4 regions of the Brachybacterium sp. AG952 genome follow, and region 2 is predicted to be linked to each of the others. Evidence: riboswitches for the same ligand, from Rfam matches in the RefSeq annotation. Region 2 holds a riboswitch; each other region holds the start of a gene.
The links. A riboswitch is a leader RNA that binds a small molecule or an ion and turns the genes downstream of it on or off. The one in region 2 is predicted to bind thiamine pyrophosphate.
Positions count from the first base shown of each region.

Region 1: it holds a riboswitch for thiamine pyrophosphate, as region 2 does, so the genes downstream of both, DEU31_RS11640 (3-oxoacyl-ACP reductase) here and DEU31_RS04605 (YkoF family thiamine/hydroxymethylpyrimidine-binding protein) in region 2, are expected to answer to the same signal.
Region 3: it holds a riboswitch for thiamine pyrophosphate, as region 2 does, so the genes downstream of both, DEU31_RS13330 (ECF transporter S component) here and DEU31_RS04605 (YkoF family thiamine/hydroxymethylpyrimidine-binding protein) in region 2, are expected to answer to the same signal.
Region 4: it holds a riboswitch for thiamine pyrophosphate, as region 2 does, so the genes downstream of both, DEU31_RS02650 (bifunctional hydroxymethylpyrimidine kinase/phosphomethylpyrimidine kinase) here and DEU31_RS04605 (YkoF family thiamine/hydroxymethylpyrimidine-binding protein) in region 2, are expected to answer to the same signal.

Region 1 is NZ_SNXV01000004.1:278,220-285,503, forward strand. Features, by position in the region: gene DEU31_RS11625 (sodium:solute symporter family protein) at 1-1,219, opposite strand, end outside; gene DEU31_RS11630 (hypothetical protein) at 1,736-2,653, shown strand; gene DEU31_RS11635 (LLM class flavin-dependent oxidoreductase) at 2,756-4,126, opposite strand; gene DEU31_RS11640 (3-oxoacyl-ACP reductase) at 4,126-4,929, opposite strand; TPP riboswitch at 5,143-5,236, opposite strand; gene ngcE (N-acetylglucosamine/diacetylchitobiose ABC transporter substrate-binding protein) at 5,485-6,981, shown strand; gene DEU31_RS11650 (sugar ABC transporter permease) at 6,981-7,284, shown strand, end outside.
Region 2 is NZ_SNXV01000001.1:1,033,841-1,041,124, forward strand. Features, by position in the region: gene DEU31_RS04580 (methyltransferase) at 1-35, shown strand, start outside; gene purQ (phosphoribosylformylglycinamidine synthase subunit PurQ) at 171-896, opposite strand; gene purS (phosphoribosylformylglycinamidine synthase subunit PurS) at 896-1,147, opposite strand; gene DEU31_RS04595 (MBL fold metallo-hydrolase) at 1,365-2,120, shown strand; gene DEU31_RS04600 (methyltransferase domain-containing protein) at 2,128-2,736, shown strand; TPP riboswitch at 2,786-2,894, shown strand; gene DEU31_RS04605 (YkoF family thiamine/hydroxymethylpyrimidine-binding protein) at 2,932-3,654, shown strand; gene DEU31_RS04610 (ECF transporter S component) at 3,651-4,352, shown strand; gene DEU31_RS04615 (ATP-binding cassette domain-containing protein) at 4,342-6,960, shown strand; gene DEU31_RS04620 (phosphoribosylaminoimidazolesuccinocarboxamide synthase) at 7,088-7,284, opposite strand, start outside.
Region 3 is NZ_SNXV01000005.1:197,621-204,904, forward strand. Features, by position in the region: gene DEU31_RS13320 (M13-type metalloendopeptidase) at 1-986, shown strand, start outside; gene DEU31_RS13325 (hypothetical protein) at 983-1,549, shown strand; TPP riboswitch at 1,581-1,686, shown strand; gene DEU31_RS13330 (ECF transporter S component) at 1,734-2,315, shown strand; gene DEU31_RS13335 (ATP-binding cassette domain-containing protein) at 2,342-4,399, shown strand; gene DEU31_RS13340 (ankyrin repeat domain-containing protein) at 4,412-4,813, shown strand; gene DEU31_RS13345 (GNAT family N-acetyltransferase) at 4,830-5,306, opposite strand; gene DEU31_RS13350 (DNA-formamidopyrimidine glycosylase family protein) at 5,336-6,367, opposite strand; gene DEU31_RS13355 (ribose-5-phosphate isomerase) at 6,367-6,855, opposite strand; gene DEU31_RS13360 (hypothetical protein) at 6,918-7,284, opposite strand, start outside.
Region 4 is NZ_SNXV01000001.1:602,572-609,855, reverse strand. Features, by position in the region: gene DEU31_RS02655 (HNH endonuclease signature motif containing protein) at 1-1,385, opposite strand, end outside; TPP riboswitch at 1,845-1,937, shown strand; gene DEU31_RS02650 (bifunctional hydroxymethylpyrimidine kinase/phosphomethylpyrimidine kinase) at 1,928-3,673, shown strand; gene DEU31_RS02645 (MFS transporter) at 3,670-5,010, shown strand; gene thiM (hydroxyethylthiazole kinase) at 5,007-5,792, shown strand; gene DEU31_RS02635 (thiamine phosphate synthase) at 5,789-6,457, shown strand; gene DEU31_RS02630 (NAD(P)/FAD-dependent oxidoreductase) at 6,500-7,284, shown strand, end outside.

The DNA.
Region 1 (7,284 bases), on a different contig from region 2:
CGCCGACGAACACCAGCAGGTCGAGGATGTTGAAGCGCGCGGTGGCGAAGTAGAGCGCGAGACCCGTCGCGACGATCATCGTGATCCGGCCGATGAGCAGCATGAGCTTCGGGTCGACGTTCTTCCGGCCGACGGACTGGCCGTAGAAGTCGGTCATCACGATCGAGCTCAGCGCCGCGAGGTCGGAGTCCGCGGTGGAGGACAGCGAGCCGACGATCATGACGAAGGCGAGCGCGACCAGGGCGACGGGCAGGTAGGTGCCGACCATCTGCGGCATCAGGTTGTTCACGTCACCGCCCATCGGCTCCACGCCCAGGTACAGCGCCATCACGCCGAGCATGCCCACGCCGATCACGGTCGCGCCGTAGCCGACGGTGGCGGTGACGAAGGTGGGCTTGATGAGGTCCTCGCGCACGGCGAAGAGGCGCTGGGCGATGGTCTGGTTGCCGATCGCATAGGCGAGCACCGCGGCGATGTAGGGGGCGCCCTGGTTCATGAACGCGTCGGAGGAGAAGAAGCTCTCCTGCTGCGGGGTGACGTGCCCGGCCGCGACCCCCTCGGCGAACATCGAGGGGCCGCCGGCGAGGAAGAACACCGCCGGGATGATCACGACGGCCGCGCCGAGCATCGCCATGACCTGCGCGAAGTCGGTCAGGACGGAGGCGCGGAAGCCGGACCACAGGGTGTACAGCAGCACACCGCCGGCGATGATGAGGATGCCCGCGCCGAAGCTGAGCGGGGAGAGCATCGCGATGATCGCGCCGCCGGCGATGAAGTTCGAGGTCAGCGAGATGACCGAGCCGAGCACGTTGGAGCCGGCGAGCATCACCTGCGAGGAGCGGCCGTGGCGGGCGTACATCACCTCGGCGAGGGTGTGGGCGCGCGGGGCGACCTTCCGGATCCGCTTGCCGAAGGGATAGATGAACAGGATCATCAGCGCGCCCCAGAGCCCGTAGTGGATGGGGCCGGAGACGCCGTAGGTGTACCCGGCGGTCACCGAGGCGTACATCGAGGACGCCCAGATCCAGGTGGCGGTCATGGAGGCGGCGGAGACGCCGAAGCCGATGCGGTTGCCGGCGGTCATGTAGTCGTCGGCGTTCTCCTGCTTGCGGGAGATCGCCACGGACATCCACATCGTGCCCCCGTAGAACAGGAGCAGGAGCAGGGCGATCCCGATGATCCCGAGCTGGATGATCTCGCCTGAGGGAGCGGGCGGCATGGACTTCCTCTCGTCGCGGTGGACCGGTCACGTGCGGCCGGTCCCCCGCGCCGCAGGGCGCATCGGGCCAGACGGGGCCCCTCGCGGGGCCGACCGGCGATCGACCCCGTCGCGAATCGCGTCGAATCTCGCCCGGGCGAGGCCTCGCCTCAGCGCCGCATGGGGCGCGCCCTGACGGCGGGGACGGGTGGGCCCTCCCGGGCCGCTCCCCCGCCCTCGATCACGCGTGGAGTCGCATAGATACTCGCACAACCCTCAGGGGATTGCCAGGCAGCCGGTAACGAACGAGTAACTACTGCAGGTCACACGCGATTGCCGATTGTCAGACATTCGCAGGGTGGTGATCGGGGCACCGTGGCTGCATGCGTCGCATACAGATGCAGGACGTTCCCTCGGCGCGCCCCTCCCCTGCGGCAGGACCGTCGGCGCCCTCCTCGGCCGGGGGCGCTCGCTCCCGCCCGCCCCACGGGCGGACGCGGCGTCGGACCTCCCGCCCTGCGCCCTACCCTCGAAATCATGACGCGCATCGGCATCGTGACCACCTCCCCCGGCGCCTTCACCTCCGCCGATCCCGACCGCGACTGCGCCCCGCTGGTCGCCGCCCTCCGCGACCGCGGCGTCGAGGCGGCCTCGCTGGACTGGCACGACGCGTCGATCGACTGGGCCTCCTGGGACCTCGCCGTGCTCCGCAGCCCCTGGGACTACGCCCAGCACCCCGCCGAGTTCGCGGCGTGGCTCGAGCTTGCGGGGACGCAGACCCACGTGCTCAACGAGCCGGAGCTGGTCCGCTGGAACATGGACAAGCACTATCTCCTCGAGCTCGAGGCCGCGGGGATCCCCGTGATCCCGACGACCTACCACCGCACGCTCGACCCGGTCCGCGACGCGCTCGCGGCGCCGACGCAGGCCGCTCACGTGGTCGTGAAGCCGGCCGTCGGGGCCGGCTCCCAGCGCACGGGCCTGTTCGCGCGCGAGGACCCCGCCGCGCTCGCCCTCGCCCGGCAGATCCTCGACGCGGGCGGGACCGTCATGGTGCAGCCCGAGGTGCCCGAGCTTTCCGAGGGCCTGGAGAAGGCGGTCTACACCCTCGACGGCCGCTTCACCCATGCGGTCGCCAAGGGCGCGCTGCTCGCCCGCGGCGGCGGACTGCGCGGCGGCCAGTACCAGGAGAACCCCCAGCTCGTCGAGGCCTCGGCCGACGAGCAGGCCTTCGCCGAGCGGGTGCTCGCGGCGGTCGCCGAGGTGACCGGCCTCGGCACGCCGCTGTACGGGCGGATCGACCTGGTCGACTCGGCCGAGCACGGGCGGGTGCTGATCGAGGCGGAGCTGTTCGAGCCGACCTACAACCTGCACCTCGCTCCGGAGGTGACGGAGCTCTTCGTCGACGCGATCCTGGGGCGGGTCCGAGCGACGGAGCCCGAGCGCTCGCTCTGAGGGCTCGGGGCGACGCCCCTTCCGCGGGAGGGGCCGGCGCCGCGAACAGGCCCCGTCCCCTCCCTCAGCGGTCCCGTCCGACCGGCCGCTCGCCAGCGTCGGTCAGCTCCCCGTCGGCGCCGGGATTCCCTGCGGCGGCCGCGGCAGGCCGAGATGGTCGCGCAGGGTCGTCCCCTCGTACTCGCAGCGGAAGCGCCCACGCCGCTGGAGCACCGGCACCACCTGGCCGACGAACTCCTCGATGCCGCCCGGCAGGGTGGGAGGCATGAGGTTGAAGCCGTCGGCCGCTCCTGCGTCGACCCAGCGCTCGATCTCGTCGGCCACCTGCTCCGGGGTGCCGATCACGGTCGCGTGGCCGCCGCCGGCGGCGAGGAGCCCCAGCAGCTCGCGGACGGTCGGGCGGGCGATCTCGAGGATGCGCAGCACCGTGGCGTAGCGGCCCTTCGGCCCGGTGAACTCCTCCAGCGGCGGCAGCGGCGGGACCGGGGCGTCAAGCTCCCAGTCCGACGTGTCCTGGCCGACGAAGAAGGAGAGCTGGCGCAGCGAGTCCTGCACGGGCAGCAGGGCGTCGAGCTCGGCCTTGCGGCGTCGCGCCTCCTCCTCGGTCGAGGCGACGTAGGGGACCAGCCCCGGCATGACGGCGAGGGCGTCGGGGTCGCGTCCGAGCGCCGCAGCGCGGGAGCGGATGTCGCCGCGATAGGTGCGGGCGGAGGCGAGATCCCAGGCCACGGCGTAGATCCCCTCGGCGTGTCGGGCGGCGAGCGCGCGCCCGGGCTCCGAGGCACCGGCCTGGAAGAGGACCGGGCGGCCCTGCGGCGGGGTCGGCACGTTCAAGGGCCCGTCGACGGCGAAGGCCTCCCCGCGATGCAGCGGCGGACGCAGGAGAGCGGGGTCGACGTAGGCGCCGTCCGGTTCGGCGAGGATGCTGTCCATCGGCCAGGACTCCCACAGCCCCTGGAGCACCTCGAGGAACTCCCCCGCCGTGGCGTAGCGCTGCGCATGGCCCGGCAGGGCGGTCATGGAGTGGTTGCGAGCCTCCTCATCGGTCATCGAGGTGACGACGTTGACCCCGGCCCGGCCGCGCGAGATGTGGTCCAGGCTCGCCAGCAGCCGGGCGGCGTGGAACGGGTCCCAGAAGGTGCTGGAGACCGTCGTGACCAGCCCGACCCGCTCCGTGGCGCGGGCCATCGCGGTGAGCACGGTGAGCGGTTCGAGCATCCAGGCGGGACCGCGCTCGACGCCGGCCGTGCCGATCGACTGGCCGTCGGCGAGGAAGACCGCATCGAGCCGGCCCCGCTCCGCGATCCGGGCGAGCTCCTCCCAGTACGTGATGTCCGCGAGGCGCTCCACCGAGGAGCCGGGCGCACGCCAGGCCGCGGAGTGGTGGCCGCAGGCATGGGCGAACAGGTTCAGTCGCACCGGGCGGCGGGCGGCGCCGGTCACGGAGGCATGGGCGTGGCCGTGGGTGGACATCAGTCCATCACCAGCCCGCCGTCGACGACGAGGTTCTGCCCGGTGATCGCCCGTGCCCAGGGCGAGGCGAGGAGGAGCACGGCGTCGGCGAGCTCGGCGGGCGTGGTCACAGAGCGCAGCGGGGTGCTCGCGGCGATCGCGTCGAACACCGCCCCCGGGGTCGCGGAGCTCGCGTCGGTGGTGCGCAGCAGGCCGCCGCTGACCATGTTCACCGTGATGCCGCGGGGGCCGAGGTCGGCGGCGAAGGTGCGGGTCAGGGCCAGCAGCGCCGCCTTCGCCGCGGTGTAGTCGTGGTAGGGCACGACGGGATGCTGGAGGAGGTTCGTGCCGATGTTGACGACGCGTCCCGAGCCGGCGCGGTCGAAGCCGGGCAGGGCGGACTGGATCGTGTGCAGCGCGCCCTGCACGGCGCCGGAGAACTGTCCCGCGAAGGCCTCGTAGCCGATCTCGTGCGCCTTCGCGCGGGCGTCCCCGTCGAAGGAGAAGCCGGCCAGGGCGTTGTTCACGACGGTGTCGACGGGGTCGCCGAACTCGGCCTCGGCCCGGGCGAACAGGGCCTCGACCTGGTCGCGCTCGCGCACGTCGGCGCGCACGGCGATCGCCCGGCCGGGGTGCGCGTCGGCGATCTCCCGGGCGGCGGCCTCGCTGGTGAGGTGGTCGACGACGACCCGGGCGCCCTCGCGGAGGAACGCCTCAGTGAGGGCCCGGCCGAGGCCGCGGGCGCCCCCGGTGACGAGCACGACCTGCGTCGAGAGCGGCGGGGCGGTACGGGAGGCGCGGGTGGTCGGGGTGGAGGGGGTCATGGTCGTGCGGTCCTTTCAGGGCAGGCGAGCACGCCCGCCGCCGAGCGGGAGGAACGTGTCGCGGTCGGAGCAGAGCCGCATCGGGGCGCGGCGCTGCGCGGGAGGCGACACGGGGACCGGGAGAGGGGATGGCGGCGTGCACGGCGGCAGCGTGCCGGTCCGCGACCAGCACGGCCCTGGCCCGCAGGACCGTGGCCTGCAGGGCGACAGCGCACAGCGCATCGACGACATCCCTCCGCGAGCATGAACTCGATCAGGTTCTCCGGGTGTGCTCTCAGCCCCTGGCGGGGCACCCCGTGTCGATCACCGACTGTACCCGCCGCCGGCCGCGGGGCGCTCCCGATCTCGTCGAGCTGCCTCCCAGCTCGTGGAGCTGCGGCACGTCCGCCTCCTGGGCGGGCGCACCGACGAGGGCGCACCCCTTCCGACGACGGATGGAAATAGTTACCATCGTGCCGACACAACGTGGTGCTGCTTTTCATCTCGAGGTCACCGGCTCGTCATCTCGGCCCGCCACGCTGTCGTCGTCACCCCTCGGACGTCGAAAGGCCCGTCGTGTCCACCCCTCGCTCCTCCCGCTCCTCCCGCCTCTCCGCCCTCTCCACGCACCGCACCACCCCCGCTCCCGCCGCCCCGGGCAGCGCCGGCCCCGGCACCACGCGCCGCGCGCTGCTCGGCCTCGCCGGGGCGCTCGGCGCGGCCGGCCTCTCCGCCTGCGCGACCTCCGGCGCTCCGGGCGCCGGCGCGGGCGGCTCCGACGGCGGCTCCGCCGGGGCCGCGGAGACCAGCCCCGAGAACCCCTTCGGCGTCGCCGGCGGCGAGCTGAAGGCCTTCGTCTTCGACGGCGGCGGCGGGGTGCCGTATCTCGACCTCACCGAGCAGCTGCTCGAGGAGAAGCACCCCGAGCTCGAAGCCGACATCGTGCGCACGGAGGACCTCAGCACCCTCCAGCCCCAGTTCGTGAACGGCACTCCCCCGGACCTCTTCCAGAACTCCGGCGCCGGCGCCCTGGACATCACCTCGCTGACCGCGAACGGCCAGCTCGCCTCGCTCGAGGACCTCATGGCCGCGCCCAGCTGGGACGACTCCGAGATCACCGTGGAGGAGTCCCTGAACCCGGGCGTGCGCGAGGCGGGCACCGTCGACGGCACCCTCGTCGGGCTGAACACCGTCCAGTACGCCTGGGCGCTCTGGCACGACGCCGCCCTCCTCGAGGAGAAGGGCTGGGAGGCGCCGACCACCTGGGACGAGCTGATGTCGCTCTGCGCCGAGATCAAGGCCGACGGGATCTTCCCGTTCGCCTTCACCGGCCAGCACGCGAACTACCCCGATGAAGGCATCCTCCAGCCTCTGGTGGCGAAGATCGGCGGGCAGGAGGTCTGGAGGAGCATCGACAATCTCGAGGACGGCGCCTGGCAGCAGGACGCCGTGCGCGAGGCCGCCGAGGCGCTGCTGCAGCTGCGCACCGACGAGCTGATCCTCCCCGGCGTCGCCCAGATGACCCACGTCCAGTCGCAGACCGCGTGGCTGAACCACGAGGCGGTGTTCATCCCCGTCGGCGCCTGGCTGGAGAACGAGATGAAGTCCGCGATCCCCGAGGGCTTCCGCATGACCGCCGCGGCGCTGCCCTCCCCGGACCCGGCGCTGGCCGACCTCACCCCGAACAACCCCGGGGCCGGCTGGTTCGTGCCCGAGGGCGCCGCGAACAAGCCCGCCGCCCTCGAGCTGCTGCGCGCGCTGCTGTCGAAGGAGTCCTCGCAGAACTACGCCGAGCTCTCCAACAGCGTGACCATGGTCGCCGGCGCGCACGACGACCAGCAGCTCAGCGACCCGTTCACGACGCTGACCGAGATGATCGAGCGCTCCAACGCGGTCGAGCCCTGGCAGGTCGTGAAGTACCCGACCTGGTACCCGGCGATGGCGGAGGAGACCCGCGCCGCGCTGATCGCGCTGCTGCTGGACGACCTCGACGTCGACGGCTTCCTCACCCGCTGCCAGAAGGCGGCGGACCAGGTCGCCGGCGACGACGCGATCGCGAAGCAGACCCGCTGATGCATCTGCGCGGCAGGTGGTGGCTGATCCTCACCTTCATCACGCCCGGTCTGGTCCTGTACTCGGTGTTCGTCCTGTCGAGCTTCGCGCAGGGGGTGCAGATCTCGTTCACGAACTGGACGGGCTACACCCCCACCCTCGAGTACGTCGGGCTGGACAACTACGTGCGGATGGCGAGGGACGGGGCGTGGTGGAGGGCGGTCTCCCACAATGCGGTGCTGCTGGTGATCATCCCGGTGGTCACCCTCGGGCTCGCGCTGCTGCTCGCCACGCTGATCACCCGCGGCGGCTCGGGCACGCTCC
Region 2 (7,284 bases):
GCCGCTTCACGGTGCTGAGCGCGGTCAGGGCCTGACGGCGCCGACGGCTCCCCGGGGAGGACGGCCCTCCCCGGGGAGGACGGCCAGGGACGACGAGAAGGGCGGGACCATGAGGTCCCGCCCTTCCGGTGTCGTGCGTCGGCCCGAGGCCGATGCCGTGATGTCGCCGCTCAGGCCACCATGCTGCGCAGCACCGAGCTGAACATGGTCAGTCCGTCGGTGCCGGTGCGGGTGCCCGCGCCGGGCTCGTCGGGCCCGAAGCCGGGCTCGACCGCGTGCTCGGGGTGCGGCATGAGGCCCACGACGTTGCCCGCGGCGTTGGTGACGCCCGCGATGTCGTGGCGGGAGCCGTTGGGGTTCTGCTCGAAGCCGGCCGGGCCGTGGGTGGCGCCGGCGGCGTAGCGGAAGACCACACGGCCCTCGTCCTCGAGCTGGGCCAGGGTGCGCTCGTCGGCCACGTACTGGCCGTCCTGGTTCTTCAGCGGGACCCGGATGACCTGGCCGGCCTCGTAGCCGGAGGTCCAGGCGGTGCGGTTGTTCTCCACGGCCAGCGGCTGGTCGCGGCAGATGAACGCACGGTGCGCGTTCTTGATCATCGCGCCGGGCAGCAGGTGCGTCTCGCAGAGGATCTGGAAGCCGTTGCAGATGCCGAGGACGGGCATGCCGCCGTTCGCGGCGTCGACCACCTTGTCCATCACGGGGGCGAAGCGGCTGATCGCCCCTGCGCGCAGGTAGTCGCCGTAGGAGAAGCCGCCGGGCAGCACGACCGCGTCGACCTCGTGCAGCGAGTCGTCGCCGTGCCACAGCGCGACCGGCTCGGCGCCGCCGAGCCGCACGGCGCGCAGCGCGTCGCGGTCGTCGAGCGTGCCGGGGAAGGTCACCACACCGATGCGCATCAGGCGTCCTCGACCTCGAGGGCGACGACGTCCTCGATCACCGGGTTCGACAGCAGGGTCTCGGCGGCCTCGCGCAGGGAGGCGAGCACCTCGTCGGTGACCTCGCCCTCGACCTCGAGCTCGAACCGCTTGCCCTGGCGCACCGAGGCGATGCCCTCGAAGCCCAGGCGGGGCAGCGCGGCGGCGACCGCCTTGCCCTGCGGGTCGAGGATCTCCGGCTTCGGCATGACGTGGACCACGACACGTGGCATGGGGGCACTCCTGAGGGGACGTGTGGCGCGCGCGGCGGCGTGCCGGGGGCTGGTGCTCGGGCGCGGCCCGAGGGCCCCATCGTACCGAGGAACGCGGCCGTGCCGACGGGGCGCCCACGGCGGTGTCCTCCCGCGCGGACGCCCCCGCCGCCCTGGCACGTCCCGGCCGACGGGGACTAGGTTCGAGGCACGCGACCTCGACCCCCGGGAGGACCCGATGAAGATCCGCCACCTCGTCCATTCCTGCCTGCTCGTGGAGACCGCCGGGCGACGCCTGCTCGTGGATCCGGGCGGCTTCAGCGCCGACGCGGTGCGGGGCCTGGGCGCCGAGGAGCTCGCGAGCCTCGACGCCGTGGTGATCACCCATCAGCACCCCGACCACGTCGACCCCGCGCTGCTGGGCGAGGTGCTCGCCGCCGCGTCCGACGCCGAGGTGATCGCCGAGCCGGAGACCGCCCGGATGCTCACCGCCGCCGATGCCTCCGACGGCGGCGGCGCCGGCGAGGGGAGCGACGGGCCCCTCGTCGCGCAGGAGCGGGTGATCCCGCTCGCGGCCGGGGAGGCGCACCGCTTCGCGCCCGTCGGCGACCACCTGTCCTTGCGGCTCGAGGCCGTCGGCGGACGCCATGCGATCATCCACCCCGACATCCCGCGGATCGGGAACTGCGGGATCGTCCTGTCCGCCGGGGACGGGCCGCGGCTCGGCATCACCGGGGACTCCCTCGAGCCGGTCCCCGAGTTCCACGGCATCGACGTCCTCGCCTTCGCCGTCACGGCGCCCTGGTCGAAGATGTCCGAGACCATCGAGTTCCTCCGCGCCGTCGGCCCGCGCCTCGCCCTGCCCGTCCACGACGCGGTCGCGAGCGACCTCGGACGACCGATCTACCTGCGCCAGGCCACGAACCTCGCCCCCGAGGGCACCGAGGTGCGGGACTGGCCGGAGGACGGCGTCGTCGAGGTCGCCCGGAGCTGACGGCGACATGTCGCACCGGACCGAGGGAGAGCGCCGCATCGACGAGGCGCTCGCGGCGAACGACCGGCGACGGTTCCTCCCCGAGGAGCTGCGGGGGCTCGCCGGCGAGGACCGGCCCCTGCCGATCGGTCACGGCCAGACGAACTCCCAGCCCACGACGGTGCGGAACATGCTCGCCCTGCTCGACGTGCGACCGGGGCAGCGAGTGCTCGACCTCGGCGCGGGATCGGGATGGACGACGGCGCTGCTCGCCCGGCTGTGCGGACCGGAGGGGAGGGTGATCGGCGTCGAGCGGCGCGCCGAGCTGATCAGCCCGGCCCGGGCCGCGCTCGCCGGGACAGCGGACGCGGGGACGGCGAGTGCCGAGATCCGACTCGCGCACCCCGGCGTGCTCGGCGCGCCGGAGGGCGCGCCGTACGACCGGATCCTCGTCTCCGCGCAGGCCGACGCCGTGCCGCGGAGCCTGATCGCGCAGCTCGCGGACGGCGGCGTGATGGTGATCCCCGTGCGCGAGCGGATGCTGCGCCTGGAGCGCCGCGGCGAGGAGGTCGCCGCGAGCGAGCACGGCGCCTACGTCTTCGTCCCCCTCGTCGAGGACCCGCCGACGACCCGCTGAACGCAGCGCCGGACACGAGGAGCGTGCGCCGGACCGGACCGGTAGGGTGCGGGGCGTGCACGGGAGTCCGGTAGGCCGGGCTGAGAGGGAGTACTCGAACTCCGACCGTAGAACCTGATCCGGATCATGCCGGCGCAGGGAGCTCCGCCGAGCGATCGTCGCCGCGCGCCCGTGCCCGTACGAAAGGCATGGACCGTGACCTCATCGCCCACCGCCCCCACCGCGCCCGCCCCCTCCGGCGGCCCGACCGCGACCCCGCTCGGCTTCGGGGTCGGGGCCCGAGTCACCGCCGCTGTGATGAGCGAGGACTACGCCCGGATCCTCACCGATGCGCTCTCCCGGCTGGACCTCACCGGCCTCGTGCACGAGACCGGGGACGTCTCGACCTATCTCGGCGGCCACGAGGCCCACCTCCAGCGCGTCCTGATCGACCTGGCCGAGGCGCTCGCCCGCACCGGCCATCACGCGACGCTCACCGTGCTCCTCTCGCGCGGCTGCCCCGGCGAGGTGGCCTGCGAGCTGCCCGGCGGCGCGGGCCCCCGCGCGACCGAGGTGCCGCAGCCGCGGAGCACCGGACGCTTCGCGAGCGCCGAGTGGGCGCTGTACCCGCTGGCCGACGAGGTCGCCGTCGACGGCACCGCCCCCGACCACATGCGCGACATCCACGCCGCGATCGACCATGCGAAGGACCTCGGCACCTTCCGCGGCTCCGAGCACTTCGTCACCCGGCTCGAGGGCGACGCCGGCGACGTGATCGCGACCGCGCTCGCCGGCTGGCTGCTCGTCGGCCGCGGCGTCCAGCACGTCACCAGCCACCTCACCCTCTCGCTGAACAGCCCCTCGCACGAGGGGCGGGAGCTCGCGGCGAGCGCCGACGCTCCGGGCGCCGGCGACGAGGGCCAGGAGGCCTCGCGATGACCGAGGAGCACGGCACCGCCGCGCCCGCGCACGAGTCCGCCGCTCCCGACGCCGCGCCCGCCGACGCCGGCGCGACCGCCCCTGCCGGCACGTCCCGTCGCCGCACCCCGCTGAGCCTGCGCGAGCTCGTGCTCGTGGTGGTGCTCGGCGTCGTGTTCGGCTTCCTGTACTGGGTGTTCGTGCAAGCCTGGAACGGCCTGGCGATCGCGATGGGCCCGGCCGGGGACCTCGCCCAGCACCTCGTGTTCGGCTCCTGGCTGCTGGTGGCGCCGGTCGCGATCGCGATCCTGCGCCGACCGGGTGTGGGGATCCTCGCCGAGATGCTCGCCGCGGTCATCGAGGTGGTCTTCCTCGGCAGCCCCGTCGGCCCCCTGCTGCTGCTCTCCGCGGCGCTGCAGGGGATCGGCTCCGAGCTGCCCTTCGCCCTGACCCGCTACCGCCGCTTCGGCTGGGGCGTGTTCGCCGCCTCCGGTGCGCTCGGCGCGGGGCTGGTGTTCTTCTGGACCGCGTACCGGATGGGCTGGTACGGCCAGGACCTGCTCGCGCTCCGGCTCGGCGTTCAGGTGCTGTCCGGGATCGTGCTCGGCGGTCTGCTGGCCCGGGTGATCGTCCGCGCGCTCGAGCGCACCGGCGTGCTCGCCGACTTCGCGATCGGTGCCGCGGGCGCGGCACGGATCCCCGAGCGCCGTGTCCGCTGAGGCGCACGCCGCGGGAGCGGCCCCAGGCCGGGTGCAGGGCCCCGAGCATCTGCAGGCCCCGGAGCAGGAGCCGGGCCCTGTGCGGGCACCGGCTCCCTCCGGCGAGCCCCGGGTGCTGGTGGCCGAGGGGCTCGAGGCGGTGCTGCCCTCGGGGGCCGGCGTCGGCCCCTGGAGCGGGGAGATCCGTGCGGGGGAGCAGGTGCTGCTGCTGGGACCGTCCGGCTCGGGCAAGTCGACCCTGCTGCGGGTGCTCGCCGGGGCGATCCCGTCCCATCAGCGCGGTCGGGTCACCGGATCGGTGCGTCTGCTCGACGGCACGGCCAGCGGCGCGGGCGTGATCGACCCGGTGGCGGGCGGGGTCCTCGCGACCGCGCCCGTGCTCGGCCATCTCGGCCAGGACCCGGTCGACGGGGTCTGCCTCCCCCTGATCGCCGACGACGTCGCGCTCCCGCTCGAGAGCGCCTGCACGCCTCCGGAGCGGATCGGGCCGCGCGTCCACGAGGTGCTCAGCGCGATGGGCGTGGGCGAGCTCGCGCACCGCTCCGCCGCGACGCTCTCCGGCGGGCAGCTGCAGCGGGCCTCGCTCGCCGCCGCGATCGCCGCGCGGCCCCGTCTGCTCCTGCTCGACGAGCCCACCGCCATGCTGGACGCCGAGGGCGTGGCCGCGGTGCGGAGCGCCGTCGACGCCGCGACAGATCAGACCGGCTGCGCGCTGCTGCTGGTCGAGCACCGCCTGGACGAATGGGCGGGGGAGCGGGGCCTGGACGGGCTTCCCGCGCGGACCGTGGCGCTGGACCGCTCCGGCCGGGTGCTCGCCGACGGGCCGACGCGGGAGGTGCTCACCGCCCACGGACCCGCCCTGCGGGAGCAGGGATGCTGGCTGCCGCGCGAGATCGAGGAGCGGGTCGGCGGATCATGGCCGGCCGAGCCCGCCGGATCCGCTGAACCGGCTGGATCCGCCGCCCTCGTGCCCCTGACGGCCGCGACACCTCGCTCGGAGGTGCTGCTGCATCTCCGGGACGCGACCCTCGGCCCGCCCGATGGGTCCGGTCGGGGCGAGGACGCCGTGCTCACCGGCGCGGACCTCGAGATCCGCGCCGGGCGTCTGCTCGCGGTCGTCGGCCGCAACGGCGCCGGGAAGTCCACGCTCCTCGGCGCCCTTTCACGGCTGGACCCCCTGCGTGCCGGGACGCTCGAGGGCGCGGCGGCGGGCCTCGTCCTCCAGCGGCCCGAGTCCCAGTTCGTCGCCGACACCGTCGAGGACGAGCTCGCCGCGAGCGACGCCCCGCAGGACGTGCGGCGCGCGATGCTCGAGCGCCTCGACCTCGCCGACCACGCGGCGCAGAGCCCCTACCGCCTCTCCGGCGGGCAGCAGCGCCGCCTCTCCCTCGGCGCGATGCTGCTCGCCGACCGGCCCGTGCTCCTGGCCGACGAGCCCGGCTACGGCCTGGACCGCGCCGCGCACGAGGCCGTCCTCTCCCTCCTGCGGGAGGCGGCCGATGCGGGACGCGGCGTGGTCATGACCACCCACGACCTGCGCAGCCTCGAGGCCGCGGACGAGGTCGTGGTGATCGCCGACGGACGGCTCGTCGGCCCCCTGACCCCGGCCGCGCTGCTGGCGGACGACGCGCTGCTGCGCCGGGCCGGGCTGCGGGTCGCGGACCGGCTGGGCCCGCACCCCCGCGAGGGCACCGAGGCCGAGCGGGCGGGCTCGTCGGCCCCTGTGCGCGCCGACGGCTCGCTCTCGCCGGGGGCGGGATCCCCGCTCTCCGAGCAGCAGAGCTCCGCGCCCGCCGACGACCCGGCGCCGCGGACGGCGCTCGACCCGCTCGCCCGGCCCCGGACGGCGCTCGACCCGCCCGCCCTGCCGCGGGCCCCGCTCGCACGGCGCGATCCGACCGTGCTGCTCGGCCTGCTCACAGCGCTCAGCATCGTCTGCATCACGCTGACCGATCCGGCGCCGCTGCTGGTGCTCTACGCGCTGCTCGCCGCGGGGACGATGCTCGGGCTCCGCCTCGGGCCGCTCGCGCTCGCCCGTGCGCAGGCGCCGTTCGTGCTGTTCGCGGCCGGGGTGCTCATGGTCAACGTGCTCAGTCGACCCGGCCACGAGCCGTGGCCCGACCTGCCCGTGCGCGTGACCAGCGAGGGGATCGTGCTCGGTGCCGCGCTCGCGCTGCGGGCGCTGGTGATCGGGCTCGGCGCGGTCGCCGTCGTGCGCGCGAGCGATCCCGGCCGCACCATGACCAGCCTGCGCACCCATGCCCGCCTGCCGGCCCGCATCGCGCTCGCGCTCCTGGCCGGCCAGCGTCTCCTCGAGGACCTGCCGCGGCGCTGGGCGACGATCACCCGCGCCCACCGGCTGCGCCGGCCCCCGTCGGCCGACGGGACCCCCGGCCGGCTCGGGCCGCGGGCGATGGCGCGATGCGCCTTCGCGCTGCTGGTCGACGCGATCCGCTCCTCGACGAGGATCGCCTTCGCGCTCGAGAGCCGGGGACTGGGCACGGGGGAGCGCACGCAGTGGCGCACCGCCGCGCTCACCCGGGCCGACGGCGCGCTCGTGGTCGGGGTCGTGCTCGCGGTCGCCGCGGTGCTTGCCCTCGCCCGCTGAGCGAGGAGCCGGGTGGACGCCCCTGACAGTCTCGTCGAGGCCCGCGCCTCAGCGGCGCAGCGCGGCGGGGCCCCGCGCAGCAGCGTCCACGTGGAGGCGACGCCCGCCCCGCCGGTCGCCGGGCGCCTCAGAAGCTCGTGCCGGTCAGGCGCTCGTAGGCCTCGACGTAGCGGGCACGGGTCTGGGCGACCACCTCGGCGGGCAGCTCGGGCGGCGGTGTGTTCGAGCCCTTCGACCAGCCGGAGGCGGGGGAGGTGAGCCAGTCGCGCACGAACTGCTTGTCCAGGCTCGGCTGGACGCGGCCCTCCTGGTAGGTGTCCGCGG
Region 3 (7,284 bases), on a different contig from region 2:
AGGGCGCGGTCGGCTTCGCCGTCGGCCGCGAGTACGTCACCCGCCACTTCCCCGCCGTCCACAAGGAGCGTATGACCGCGCTGGTCGACGCGCTGATGGACGCCTACCGCGACTCGATCAGCTCGTTGGACTGGATGACCCCGGCCACCCGCGAGAAGGCGCTCGCGAAGCTCGAGAGGTTCACCCCGAAGATCGGGTACCCGGAGAAGTGGCGCGACTACGACGGCCTCGAGCTCGTCCCCGGCGACCTCGTCGCGTCCGTCCGCGCCTCCCGTCGCTTCGAGGCGGACTTCGAGTTCTCGAAGGTCGGCGGGCCGATGGACGAGACCGAGTGGCACATGACCCCGCAGACGGTCAACGCCTACTACAACCCCGGCCGGAACGAGATCGTCTTCCCCGCCGCGATCCTCCAGCCCCCGTTCTTCGACGCGGAGGCCGACGACGCCGTGAACTTCGGCGGGATCGGCGCGGTGATCGGCCACGAGGTCGGCCACGGCTTCGACGACCAGGGCTCGAAGTACGACGGGGACGGCAACCTCGTCTCCTGGTGGACGGCGGAGGATCGCGAGGCCTTCGACGCCCGCGCCGCCCGTCTCATCGCGCAGTACTCGGAGCTCTCCCCGCGCGAGCTCGACGACTCCCACCGCGTCAACGGCGCCCTCACCATCGGCGAGAACATCGGCGACCTCGGCGGGCTCTCCATCGCGGTCAAGGCCTATCTCGCCAGCCGCTCCGAGGAGCAGGCCGCGGCCGAGCTCGACGGGCTCACCGGCCTGCAGCGCGTGTTCTGGTCCTGGGCGACCGTGTGGCGGGGCCGGAACCGGCCCCAGGAGGCGATCCGCCGCCTGGCCGTGGACCCCCACGCGCCGATGGAGTTCCGCTGCAACACGGTCGCCGGGCACCTCGACGAGTTCCACGAGGCCTTCGACGTGCGCGAGGGCGACGGCATGTACCGCGCTCCCGAGGAGCGGGTGAGCATCTGGTGAGGCCCGATGCGCCCTTCCACGTCGGGCGGACGGTGCCCTCCTCCGTGGGCTGGACCCGCGTCGTCGTCACCGTGGTGGCGGGCCTGATCGTGTCGGGCCTGCTGCTGCAGCGCGGCTCGGCTCCGGGTGCGATCGCGGTGCTCGCCGCCTTCGCGCTGCTGGCGCTGTGGACGTGGATGGGCCAGGCCACCCGCTTCGTGGTCGACGAGAACGGGGTCACCGTCAGCCTCGGAGGCTTCCTCCCCCGCCGGGTCTGGCCGGTCGAGGACTTCCGCACCGTGCAGCTGCGCGAGATCCCCACCGGCACCGTGGGCGTCGCCCTCGGCGGCTACGGCTGGCGGCGCGGGAGGGCGATGACCCCGAAGCCCGAGGAGCTCACCCCCGTCGGCCGGCGGAAGATCTTCACCCTCTCCGAGCAGCAGCGGCCCTACCGGATGCTGGTCACCCGGCCGGGCACGAGCGTGGAGATCATCGGGACGAAGGACACCTGCTACATCCTCTCCCCCGTCGACCCCCAGGCGGCCGCCGATGCGATCGACCAGGCCATCCGTGCCCGCCGCTGAGCGTGCTCCTGGGCTAGACTGTCTGCTCGTCATCCACTGACAGGGGAGCACCGTCCGGTGCTGAGAGTGCGCCGACGGCGCAGACCCTCGAACCTGATCCGGCTCGCACCGGCGTAGGGAGTCGGGATTTCCGTGGAGCACCGCCGGTGCTCCGCGCCCCTTCCAGGACCTGGGAGGAGACGTGATGACCCGTTATCGCACCGTCGATCTGCTGGTGACCGTGCTGATCGGGGCGGCCTTCGGGGTCGCCTTCCTCGGCTACGGCCAGCTCTACACCCTGATCGGCCCGCTGACCGCGGCGTTCAAGCCTGCCGAGGGGCTGCTGGCGGGGATCTGGTTCCTGCCGGCCGTGCTCGCCGCGCTGCTGGTGCGCAAGCCCGGCGCCGCCCTGCTCGCGGAGATGGTCGCCGCCGTGCTCTCGATGCTGCTGGGCAGCCAGTGGGGCTGGGGCACCGCCGTGTCCGGTCTCATGCAGGGCGGTGGGGTCGAGCTCGCCTTCCTGCTCACCCGCTACCGGCGCTTCACCCTGCCCGTGGCGGTGCTCGGCGGCGTGCTCTCTGCCGTGCTCGAATGGGGATGGGAGAAGGTCGCCTACTACCAGGAGATGAGCTGGGCCTTCTCCGGCACGATGCTCGCCTTCTTCCTGCTCTCGGGGGCGCTGCTGTGCGGGGTGCTGGGCTGGGCGGCGAGCCGGGCGCTGATCGCGACCGGCGCGGTGGACTCCCTGGCCTCCGGCCGGGAGGCGGCCCGCGCGGTGGAGGCCTGAGCACCGGGACCGTCCCGGCGGCGTCCGTGCACGTCGACGGGCTGCGCTGGCGGCCGCTCAGCCGGCGCGAGCCGACCATCGAGGGGCTCGACCTCGAGATCCCGCCCGGGCAGCGAGTGCTGCTGGCCGGGGCGAGCGGCAGTGGGAAGTCCACCGTGCTGCGGGCGCTGGCCGGGCTGCTGGACCCCGAGGACGGGGACGGCGAGGGGCTCGTCCCCGCCCCCAGCCGGCCCGGGGAGCGGGGCCTGCTGCTGCAGAACCCGGTGCACGCTCTGGTCGGCGCGACCGTCGCCCGCGACGCCGCCTTCGGACCGGAGAACGCGGGACTGCCCCGGCCGGAGCTCACCGAGCGCGCCGCCCGGGCGCTCGAGGCAGCGCGAGTCGACCTCGACCCCGAGCGGGCGCCGCTGGACGCCTCGGGCGGCCAGCAGCAGCGGATCGCACTGGCCGGCGCGCTGGCCCTGCGCCCCGACCTGCTGCTCCTGGATGAGCCGACCTCCATGCTCGATGCCCCGACGGCCGAGGAGGTGCGCCGGGCGATCCTCGCGGTCACGGGCCGCCGCACCCTCGTCGTCGCCGAGCACCGGATCGGGCCCTGGCTGCCGCACGTAGACCGGCTGATCGTGCTCGGCTCCCGCGCCCGGGTGCTCGCCGACGGGCATCCGGACCAGCTCCTCTCCCACCGTCGCGAGGTGCTGATCGAGGCGGGAGTGCTGGAGGACGAGGCCGCCGCCGAGGAGGCACCGGGCCCTGTCGGGCCCGGCGAGACCGTCGCCGCGCTGCGCGGCGTCACCGTGCCCGCCCGGGGACTCACCGCACCGCAGGACCTCGAGCTGCGCGCTGGGCGGCTGACCGCGCTGACCGGCCCGTCCGGTGCGGGCAAGACCTCCCTCCTGCGCGTCCTCGTCGGCGCGACGGAGCCGGGCGCGGGCGCCGTGTCCCGCCCCGAGCCCTCCCAGATCGCCCTCGTCCCCCAGGACCCCGAGCACTCCTTCGTCGCGACGACCGTGCGGGAGGAGGTCCTCGCCTCCCCCTGGGCCACGGACGAGGACCTCGCGGACGAGCTCCTTCAGCGGGCGGGCCTCGCCCCGCTCGCCGGCGCCCATCCCCACCGCCTCTCCGGCGGCGAGCAGCGCCGTCTCGCGATCGTCGCGGCCCTCGCCCAGCGCCCCGACCTGCTCGTCCTGGACGAGCCGACCGTGGGCCTGGACGTCCGGCGGCGCCGTGAGGTGCTGGAGCTGCTGCGCGAGGCGAGGGACCGGGGCGCGGCGGTGCTCGCCGCGAGCCACGACGAGCTCCTCGTCGCCGCGGCCGACGCGCGCCACGACCTGCCCGCCCCGGCGCCGGGCGCGGTCCCCACGCCCGCGCCCCGCCGGATCCCGGCCGACGCGCTGAACCCGCTGACGCTGAGCCTGATCGGGATCCTCGCCGCGATCGGCTCCTTCGCCGTGCAGAGCTGGCAGGGCGGGCTGCTCGCCCTCGCCCCGACAGTGCTGCTCGCCCCGCTGGCGGTGCGGAGCCTGCGCGGCGCGGCCCTGCGCCTGCTCCCGATCCTGCTCTCCGCGGCGGGGCTCGCCTGGACCACGGCGCTGCTGGGCGAGGCGCCGGCGCTGTCCGGGGAGGCATGGCTCATCGGCCTGAAGGAGGCCGCGCGGATCACCGCCTTCGTCGCCCCCGGGGTGCTGGCTCTCGCCTCCGTGCGCCCCACCCCGCTCGGGGACGCGCTCGGCCAGCGCCTGCACCTGCCCGGACGGCCTGTCGCCGCCTCCGTGATCGCGCTGGTGCGGGTGGGGCATCTGGGCCGGCAGTGGGCTGCGATCCTCGAGGCCCGCACTCGCCGCGGCCTCGGCGGTCCCCGCTCCCCCCGGGTGCTCGCGGGCGCAACCCTCGCCCTGCTCGTGGACACGCTGCGCGGCGCCGAGCAGCAGGCCCTGGCGATGGACTCCCGCGGCTTCGCGACCGCGACGCACCGCACCTGGGCGGCGCCGAGCCCCGTCGGCCCCGCGGACCTGCTGGGGGTCGTGATCGCGGCGGGGCTGCTGGTGTGGCCGCTGCTGGCAGAGATGCTCGTCGGTGCTGCGTAATACGCTGGGGCGATGACCGACGACTCCCTGGATCCCGAGCTCATCGACCTCGCCAATGCCCTGCTGGACGCCGCCCGGACGGGCGACGCCGAGCCCGTGCGCGCCTTCCTCGACCACGGCGCACCGGCAAACCTGCGCGACGCCTCCGGGAACTCCCCGCTCATGCTCGCCGCCTATCACGGGCACGCCGCGCTGGTGACCGAGCTCGCCGCCCGCGGCGCCGACGTGGACCTGCTCAACGACCGCGGCCAGTCCCCGCTCGCCGGCGCCGCCTTCAAGGGCTTCACCGAGGTGGCGACGGCGCTGCTCGAGGCCGGGGCGGACCCGGACCTCGGTGAGCCGAGCGGCCTGGCGACGGCGCGCTACTTCGAGCGGGCCGAGATCGTGGAGCTGATCGAGGCGCGCCGGGCCTGAGCCGACGGGGACGGGCTCAGGCGCTCGCGGGACGCAGCACCATCGCGACGTGCTCGATCCCGGCCTCGAGGAACACGTCGCTCACCGTCTCGAAGCCCATCGAGGCGTACCACGTCTCGAGATACGCCTGGGCGTCGAGGTGCACCTCGGCGCTCGGGGCGAGCTCCCGGGCCCGCTCGAGCGCCGCGACCATGAGGCGCCTGCCGTGGCCGCCGCGGCGGCGGTCCGCGCGTACCGCGACGCGGCCGATGCGGAGCGTGCCGTCGGCCTCCCGCAGCAGGCGCAGGTGCGCGATCGGCGCGCCCTCCTCCTCAAGCCACAGCAGCTCTGTGGTCGGCTCGAGCTCGCGCCCGTCGAGGTCCGCGTCGGTCGCGCCCTGCTCCATCGTGAACACGTCCTGCCGGAGCGTCGCCAGGAGGTAGAGGGTGCGGGCGGAGAGGTCGTCGAGGACGGCGCGGTGCAGGCCGGGCGGGGCGACGGGCTGGTCGGGCATGGGCGTCAGGGTACTGCCGTCGGCACCGATCACCGCGCGAGCGCCCAGGGCGCGGCGGGGTGCTCGCGGGTCCAGCCCGCGCGGCGGCTGCGGACCCGCTGGCAGCGCGGGCACCAGAACACCGTGCGCGCGGCGATCTCGCCCGAGCGCACCGTCGTCCCGCACAGCCGACAGGGCAGGGTCTGGCGGTGGTAGACGTAGAAGGACTCCTCGCGCGGCACGACGTCCGGGTCCTCGTCCCCGTTCTGGCGGGTGCCGCGGGAGCGCTCGACGATCCGCGCCTCGATCTGCCGGTGCTCGGGCTGGGTGGTGACGATCCGCCCCGTCCGCGCGCCGTAGGCCATCAGCGCGACCAGGTCCTCCCACATCTCCTCGCACATCCCGGCGGTGAGATCGCGGCCGGGCACGAAGGGATCCAGCCTCGCCCGGAACAGCAGCTCGGCGCGGTAGATGTTCCCGATCCCGGCGACGACCTTCTGGTCCATCAGCAGAGCGCCGATCGTGGTGCGAGAGCGCCGGATCCCCTCGACGAAGCGGCGTCGCGCGGAGCCGTCGGGGTCCGGGCGCAGCGGGTCCGGGCCGAGCCGGTCCAGCACCCGCTGCCGGCCCTCGGCGTCCAGCACCTCGCAGGCGGTGGGGCCGGTGAGGTCGGCGAGGCCGCGGGGGCCGGCGATCCGCAGCCGCACCGTCTCCCGCGGCACGATCCGCCGCCAGTCGACGGTGCCCTCGCTCTCCTCCTCCCGCTCGCCGACGCGCAGCCGCGGTGCGCCGATCGCGTGGGCGCCTGCGAAGCCGGGGTCGCCCGCGAAAGTCCAGGACCCGTACAGGCCCAGGTGCACGTGGACGTGCCGCACCGAGGGGTCCGCCGGGTCGACCTCGGCCGACGGCGCGAAGGGCAGGAAGAGGTGCTTGCCCACCGCCTCGGCGCCGAGCAGCACCTGGCCGTCGAGCCGTGCGGCGTCGGAGAAGCGTCCCTGGGGGCTGGAGGTGCGCACCCGCTGCCCGCCGAAGCCGCGCGCGAAGACGGCGGCGAGCCGATGGACGGTATGGCCCTCCGGCATCAGCGCGCGTCGGCGCCGGCGCCCTGATCCTCGCTGTAGCCGCCGGTGGTCTCGTAGCGGGCCACCAGGTCGATCCGGCGCTGGTGGCGCTCCTCGCCGGAGAACGGCTCGGCCAGGAACAGGTCGATCAGCGCCTCGAGCTCCTCCTCGGAGTGCTGGCGCGCGCCGACGGAGATCACGTTCGCGTCGTTGTGCTCGCGGGCCAGGCGCGCGGTCTCCTCGTTCCACACCAGCGCCGCGCGGACGCCGGCAACCTTGTTCGCGGCGATCTGCTCGCCGTTGCCCGAGCCGCCGATGACGATGCCGAGGGAGCCGGGCTGCGCGACGACGGCCTCGCCCACGTCGGTGCAGAAGGGCGGGTAGTCGTCCAGGGCGTCGTACTCGTGGGCGCCGTGGTCGGTGACCTCGTGTCCCTTCTTCTCCAGCTGGGCCACCAGGCGGTTCTTCAGCTCGAAGCCGGCGTGGTCGGTACCGATGTGCACGCGCATGTCGTGGATGTCTTCCTGTCGTGGGGAGGGGCGAGGAGGCCCGTCGGGGACGAACTGTGCGGTCAGCTGAAGTCGACGCCGCCGGAACGGGAGCGCTTGAGCTCGTAGAAGCCGTCGATCGAGGCGAGCGTCGCGAGCGCGTCCAGCAGCTTCCCGGCCTCCTCGCCCCTCGGGGCCGGGGAGACGACGGGGCCGAAGTAGGCCGTGCCCTCGCCGAAGGAGATCACCGGGGTGCCCACGTCGTCGCCGACGCGGGAGATGGCGCCCTCGTGCGAGGCGCGCAGCGCCGTGTCGATCCCGTCGCCGGCGACCGGCTCGTAGGCCTCGATCAGCTCGGCGGGCAGATCCACGTCGGCGAGCGCGGCGACCGCGGTGGCACGACGGTCCTCGTTCTGACCGCCGACGTGATAGCGCTCGCCCCAGGCGGTG
Region 4 (7,284 bases), 430 kb from region 2:
TCGTCGAGGACGGTGACGGCGTCGCCGTGGCGGCCGATCGTCCAGCGGGTGCGGCCGGGCCTGCCTGCCTGCGTGGGGAGCCGGGTGGGGTCCAGCAGGCCGCTCGTCTTGTCGAGGTGGTGCTGCCAGCACAGGAGGTGCAGGTTCTCGACCTCGGTGGCGCCGCCCTCGCCCGGGGTGCCGCGCAGGCACTCCTCGATGTGGTCGCACTCGGAGGCCCAGGAGGTGGGGCGCGTGCATCCGGGGACGGCGCACTGCCCGTTGCGGAGCCGGAGGTGCTCGAGCATCGCGGGGGTGGGGGTGACGCGGTCGGCCGGGAGCGGGAGGAAGGCGCCGCTGCTCGCGCTGGTGAGGACGCGGTGCCAGACGGTGCAGCTGCCGGCGAGGGAACGCGCCATCGAGGGCGGCAGCGGGGTGACGCCGTCGAGCATGCCGGGCTGGTCGGAGGCGCCGAGCAGGGTCAGCACGGGCACGGTGACGTTGAGGCGGAACCGCTCGGCGGGGACGGCGACCCCGTCGACGTCGAGTTCGGCGGTGTCGAGCAGGGCGTAGCGCAGCCGGGTCAGCGGGAGGGCCCGTCCGGTCTCGCGGACGACGCCGTCGGGGTCGTGCGGGATCGGCGTGCCGTCGCGGAGCGCCGCGCGCTGCGCCGCCTGGACGGCGCGGGCGGACTCGTCGACTGACTTCCACCGGGCGAGGATCTCGGGGATCGGGCCCGTGATCCTCAGGGTCCCGGTGCCGGCCTCCGCGCCGGGAAGCAGCTCGACGGTGCGCTCGAGCGCAGCGACGGGATCGGGACGGCTCTCGCGCTCGGCGAGATGCTCGATGAGGGCGCGCAGGAGCGTGAAGAATCGTTCCGGACTGATATCCGTGGACCATGTCGAGATCACGACATCGAGATCTCTCCTGGACGATTCGGAGATCTTCTGCGAGGTCTTCAGCATCTTCTGGAACCAGGCCGACGGCATGCTCCCGGATTCGAGGTTCTCGAGGGTGCGCGGGAAATGGTTCACGGCCTGGTATGCGTCGCGCAGTCGCCAGCTCGCGGCACTGCGAGTGACCCGGAGGCCGAGTGCGGCGCGGAGCGTCTCGACCTCGTCGAGCTCGCAGGCGTCCTCGTACTCGCCCTCGAACTCGTGCAGGGCGGCGAGGGCGCGGTACTGCGCAGCGAGCGCGAGGGCAGTGGCGCGCTCCGCATCCCACACGCGCTGCGCGGCCTCGCTGAGGGCGGGGTCGTCGGCGCAGCCGCCGAGATCGGGCAGCGCATCACGAGTACGAGCCTGGCGTGCGCCGACCCGGCGGAAACGTGCAGGAAGCGACGCGATCAGGGCATCGTCGACGGGGTCCGGGGAGGTGGCGGCAGGAGCCGACGGCGATGCCGTCACCACCGGCGACGAAGCGGGAACCGAGGGCAGGGAGACCTCCCACGCGGAGGTATCTGGGGCGGCGGCATCCGACCGCCCGGAACGCACCGCGTCGCGTGCGCCGTCGGCGATCTCATCGCCCGGCGAATGCTCCGGCTGCGTGATGCCCATCGGCCCCTCCTCCCCGTCCGCGTCGGCGATGCGTCGATGCACCGCCCTTCTCGATCCGACTCCTTCAGACTAGGGACCGACACCGACAGAAGAAAGGCCCACAGAGAATATGTGGATAACTTTCTGATCGAGTGGCGGATCTCGAGCGCAATGCGGCTCTCGATCCACACCTTTCCTCCACAGCTCCTCGTTTTCCACAATGCCATCCACAGATTTCCGAGGGGCCGCCTCGCCTGTCGGACCCCTGCGGTAGAGGGGCATCGACCCCGGACATCCCGGCCCCTCCGCCGCCGCCTGGCCTACACTCGGCTGCTGGACACGGGGTGCGCCCGAGGCGCTGAGATCACACCCGTGGAACCTGATCTAGTTCGTACTAGCGAAGGGATGTCCGCATGAGCTCGGATCCTTGCACCCTCTTTCCCGCTGCCCTCCCCCGCGCCGCCGCGCCCGATCGGCCCGCTACCCGCCGGCCCGCGTCCGGCCATCCCGCAACGGGCCATCCGGTATCCGACCGCCCCGCGCCGTCGGCCCCGCGAGTGCTCTCGATCGCGGGCACCGACCCGACGGGCGGCGCCGGCACCGCGGCGGACCTCAAGTCGATCACCGCCGCGGGCGGCTTCGGCATGGCGGCGGTCACCGCGGTCGTCGCACAGAACACCCACGGCGTGAGCGACATCCACGTCCCTCCCGCGCAGTTCCTCGCCGCGCAGCTCCGCGCGGTCTCCGACGACGTCGAGCTCGAGGCGGTCAAGACCGGCATGCTCGGCACCGCCGAGATCATCGAGGCCGTCCGGACCTGGCTCTCCGCGCACCCGCCGCGGGTGCTCGTCGTCGACCCGGTGATGGTCGCGACCAGCGGCGACAGGCTGCTGGAGCCCGAGGCGGAGCAGGCGATGATCCGCTTCTGCTCCCTCGCCACCGTGGTCACCCCGAACATCGACGAGCTCGCCGTCCTCACCGGCGAGCCCCGCGCGCACGACGAGGACGAGGCCCTCGCCCAGGCCGCCCGCTGGTCGGAGGCGACCGGCGTCGCGGTCGTGGTGAAGACCGGGCACCTCGACAGCCGCGAGGTCACCAACACCTGGATCGGGACCGACGGTACCCGCCACCCCGTGCACTCGACGCGGGTGGACACGACGAGCACGCACGGCACCGGCTGCTCCCTCGCGGCCGCGCTCGCGACCCGGCTCGGCGCCGGTGAGGACCCGGCCACGGCCCTCGCCTGGGTCACCGACTGGCTCCACGAGGCGATCCTGCACGGCGCAGAGCTGCAGGTCGGGAGCGGGAACGGCCCCGTCGACCACGCCCACCGGGCACGGCGGCTCGCGGCGGCGGGATCGGCCGCGCCGTGGGTCGCCGGCGGCGCGGTGCCGGACCGGTGGGAGCAGCCGGCCCAGCTCGCCGCCCGAGCGACGGCCGACGCCCCGACGGGTCCTGCCGCCTCGGTCCCGCCCGTCGGCCCGTGGACCGAGGCGCTGTGGGCGGCCGGGGCGCCGCTCGCCGGCGCGATCGAGGGCTCCGGCTTCGTGGCGGCGCTCGAGGACGGGAGCCTGCCCGAGGGGCAGTTCTCCTTCTATCTCGCGCAGGACGCTCACTACCTGCAGCGCTACTCCCGCGCCCTCGCGACCCTCGCCGCGACCTCGGAGGGCCCTGCCGCGCGGGAGTTCTGGTCGGACTCCTCCCGGCACTGCGTGGACACCGAGCTCGAGCTGCACCGCGCCTGGCTCGCGGCCCGCCCCGACGCGGCAGAGGTGGCCGTCAGCCCGGTGACCAGCGCGTACACCGACTTCCTGCTCGCCCGGGCGCTCGGCGACCCGACGGCCGTCGGAGCGGCCGCGGCGCTGCCCTGCTTCTGGCTGTACGCGCAGGTCGGGGCGAGCCTGCCCGAGGTCCCGGACGAGCACCCCTACGCGGGGTGGCTCCTGACCTACCGCGACCCCACCTTCGTGGAGGGGGTGCGCGGGGCGCTCGGCGTCGTCGAGCGCGAGCTCGAGGCCGCCGATCCCGCCGTGCGGGCGGAGGCGGCCCGCGCCTTCCTCCGCGCCTGCCGTCACGAGCTGGAGTTCTTCGAGCAGGCACGACGTGTGGACGCCGCCGCCGTCTCCCCGGCTCCGGCCCTCGCGGGGGCGACCCGATGACCGCCGCCTCGATCGCCGCGACCGGCACCCGCGCCCTGCCGCCCGAGGGTCGGGCCGCGCTGCGCGCCGGCGTGGTCGGGAACTTCATCGACAACATCCACGTGTTCCTGCCGGTCACGGCGCTGGCCCCGGCGATGCTCGTGATCGCGGGCCCGTCGGCGACCGCGTCGGCGGCGGCGCTGATCATCGTCGCGATGCTGCTGGGTCGGCCCGTCGGCGGGGTGGTGTTCGGACGGATCGCGGACCGCATGGGACGCACCCGCACCACCCGTCTCGCGATCGCGGGCACCGCGGCGTGCGTGCTCGCGATCGCGCTCGTCCCCACCCATCAGATGCTCGGCCCGGGCACGGTCGCGCTGATCCTGGCGCTGCGCTTCCTCGGCGGGATCTTCGTGGCCGGCGAGTACTCGGCCGCGATCCCGCTGGCGATGGAGTGGTCGAGGCCGCGGCGGCGCGGGCTGATGAGCGGTCTGATCCTCTCGATGGCGCCGTGGGCGCAGGCCACGATCGCCTTCGCCGTCGCGGCGCTGCTGGCGGCCCTCGGGCCGGAGCAGTACGCGGCCTGGGGCTGGCGAGCGCTGTTCGTCGCGGGCGCGGCGCTGTCGATCGGGATGATGCTCTACTACCGGCGGCACGTGGTCGATGCGCCGCAGGCGAGGCGGACCCCGTCGGCCGCCCCCGCCTCTCCCCGCCCGGGCCTCCGCAGCCTGCTCACCGGACGCTGGGCGTCCGCGTTCTGGGCGGCGTTCGTGCTGATGACGGGGCTGTGGCTGCTCACCGACTCGACCGTGCTGCTGCTGACGGCGCGGCTGTCCACCGACTCGCCGATCACCCCGGAGGCGGTGCCGCTGGTGATGGGCGCGGCCTCGATCGCGCAGGCGCTGGTGATGGCGCTCGCGGGGCACCTCTCGAGCCTCGTCGGGAGGCGTCGACTGCTGGTGGTGTGGGGCGCGGTCGCGGGGATCCTCGGCCCGGTGCTGTGGTGGGCGGCGGTCACCGCGCCGACCCTCGCCGTCGCGGCGCTGCTCGCCGCGCTGCTGCAGGTCGCGACGGTCTCCGCCTACGGTCCGATCGCCGCCTATCTCTCCGAGCGGTTCCCCACCGCGATCCGCTCGACCGGCTACGGCTCCGCCTACAGCCTCTCCCTCGTGCTGCCGGCGCTGTACCCGTTCTACGTGCCGGCGCTCGAGCCGCTGCTCGGCCGGCACACCACCGTGATGGGGATGGTCGCGCTCGGCGGGCTGCTCGTGGTGGTCGGGGCGCTGCTCGGCCCGCGGCTCTCCCCGCACGATATCGACGCGAACCTCGACACGGTCGCCGAGCGGAGCACGCGATGAGCCCCGCCGACGACCCCGATCTCGCCCGCGCCCTGCCCGTCCTGGCGGCGGTGCGGGAGGCGGCGCCGCTGGTCCACTGCCTCACCGCGACCGTGTCGATGCAGCTGGTGGCCGACGGGCTGCTCGCCGCCGGGGCGCGGCCGATGATGACCGAGACCGTCGTCGAGGCGCCCGTCGTCACGACCGTCGCGGACGCGCTGCTGATCAACCTCGGCACCCTCTCGACCGACGCGATGGACGGCATCCCCGCCACCGTCGCAGTCGCGCGCGAGCAGCAGCGGCCCTGGGTGCTGGACCCTACGGCGATCGGGATCGCCCCGGTCCGCACCCCGCTCGCGCGGCGGCTGATCGAACAGCGGCCGACGGCGGTGCGTGGCAACGCCTCCGAAGTCTTGGCCCTGGTGGGCGAGGCGGGAGGCGGGCGGGGCGCGGACTCGACCGCCGCCGCGGAGTCCGCCGCCGGCGCCGCCGCCGAGGTCGCCCGCCTCACCGGCGGGGCCGTCGCCGTCTCCGGCGCGGTGGACCTGGTGCTGGATGCGAGCCGCGAGGCCCGCCTCGCCCGCGGCTCCGCGCTGTTGCCGCGCGTGACCGGGACGGGCTGCCTGCTGGGGGCGCTGACCGCCGCCTGCACAGCCGTCTGGGAGGATCCCTTCGAGGCCGCGCTCGCCGCGACCACCTGGATGGCCCTGGCCGGGGAGCGCGCCGCATCGTGCGCGACCGGACCCGGCAGCTTCCGCATGCACCTGCTCGACGCCCTCGACGAGATCGGACGACGCCCATGACCGCCCCCTCCTCTCCGCTGGACCTGCGCTGCTATCTCGTCACCTCCGGCACCGGGCCGCGCACCGTCGAGGTCGCCGCCGAGGCCGCGGCGGCCGGGGCCGGGGTCGTGCAGGTGCGGGCGAAGGAGGCGAGCACGCGGGAGCTGCTCGAGCTCGTCCTCGCCGTCGCCGAGGCCGTCCGCACGGCGAACCCGAGCACACGGGTGCTGGTCGACGATCGGGCCGACGTCGCCGCGGCGGCCCGGGCCCGCGGGGCGCACGTGCACGGGGTCCACCTCGGCCAGGACGACCTGCCCGTCCCCGACGCCCGCGCCCTGCTCGGCCACGACGCGGTCATCGGACTGACCACGGGCACGCTCGACCTGGTCCGCGACTCGGCCGGGGTCGCCTTCGACCTCGACTATCTCGGCGCGGGCCCCTTCCGTCGCACCCCCACGAAGGACTCCGGCCGGGATCCGCTGGGCGTCGAGGGCTACCCGGCGCTGGTGCGGGCGACGATGCTGCCGATCGTCGCGATCGGGGACGTCACCCCGGCCGACGCCCCGGCGCTGTCCCGCACGGGCGTCGCCGGGCTCGCGCTGGTGCGCGCGGTGATGGAGGCGCCCGACCCGGGGGCGGCGGTGCGCGAGGTGCTCGACGGGATGGGCGGCCGCCCCCGCCCCTGACGAGGCCGTGACAACGCCCGGGCCCGGGCGTAGCGTCGGAACATGGCTGCTGATGCTCCGTCCCCCGATGCTGCGACCTCCTTCGACCTGATCGTGCTCGGCGGCGGGCCCGTCGGCGAGAACGTCGCCCAGTACGCGACCGAGGGCACCGACCTCACCGCCGCGCTCGTCGAGGGCGAGCTGCTGGGCGGCGAGTGCTCCTACTACGCCTGCATGCCCTCGAAGGCACTGCTGCGCCCCCTCGCCGTCGCGGACGCCGCCGCGCACCTGCCCGGGATCACCACGCCCGAGGTCGACGCCGCCGCGCTGCTCGCCCGGCGCGACGACTGGGTCTCCCACTACTCCGACGCCGGCCAGGTCTCCTGGGCCGAGGGCGCGGGCCTGCACGTGGTGCGCGGGCACGGCCGGCTCGTCGGCGAGCGCGAGATCGAGGTCGTCGGGCCCGACGGGCGCGGCCCGCAGCGCCTCGTCGCCGAGCGCGCCGTCGTCCTCGCCACCGGGTCGGTGCCCGTGATCCCTGCGGCGCTGCAGGAGCTCGCGCCGTGGACCTCGCGCGATGCGACGGGCGTGGTGGAGGTGCCGGACGAGCTGGCGATCGTCGGCGGCGGGGTGGTCGCGGTCGAGGCCGCGACATGGATGGCCGCGCTCGGCTCCCGGGTCACGATGCTGGTGCGCGGCGACGGTCTGCTCACGGGGCTCGAGCCCTTCGCGGGCCGGCACGTGCTCGAGGCGCTGCGGGGCCTCGGCGTCGACGTGCGACTCGGGACCTCGGTGCGCGCCGGTGCGCGCGAGGACGCCCGGGACACGGGCCTGGGCCGGCTCCACGG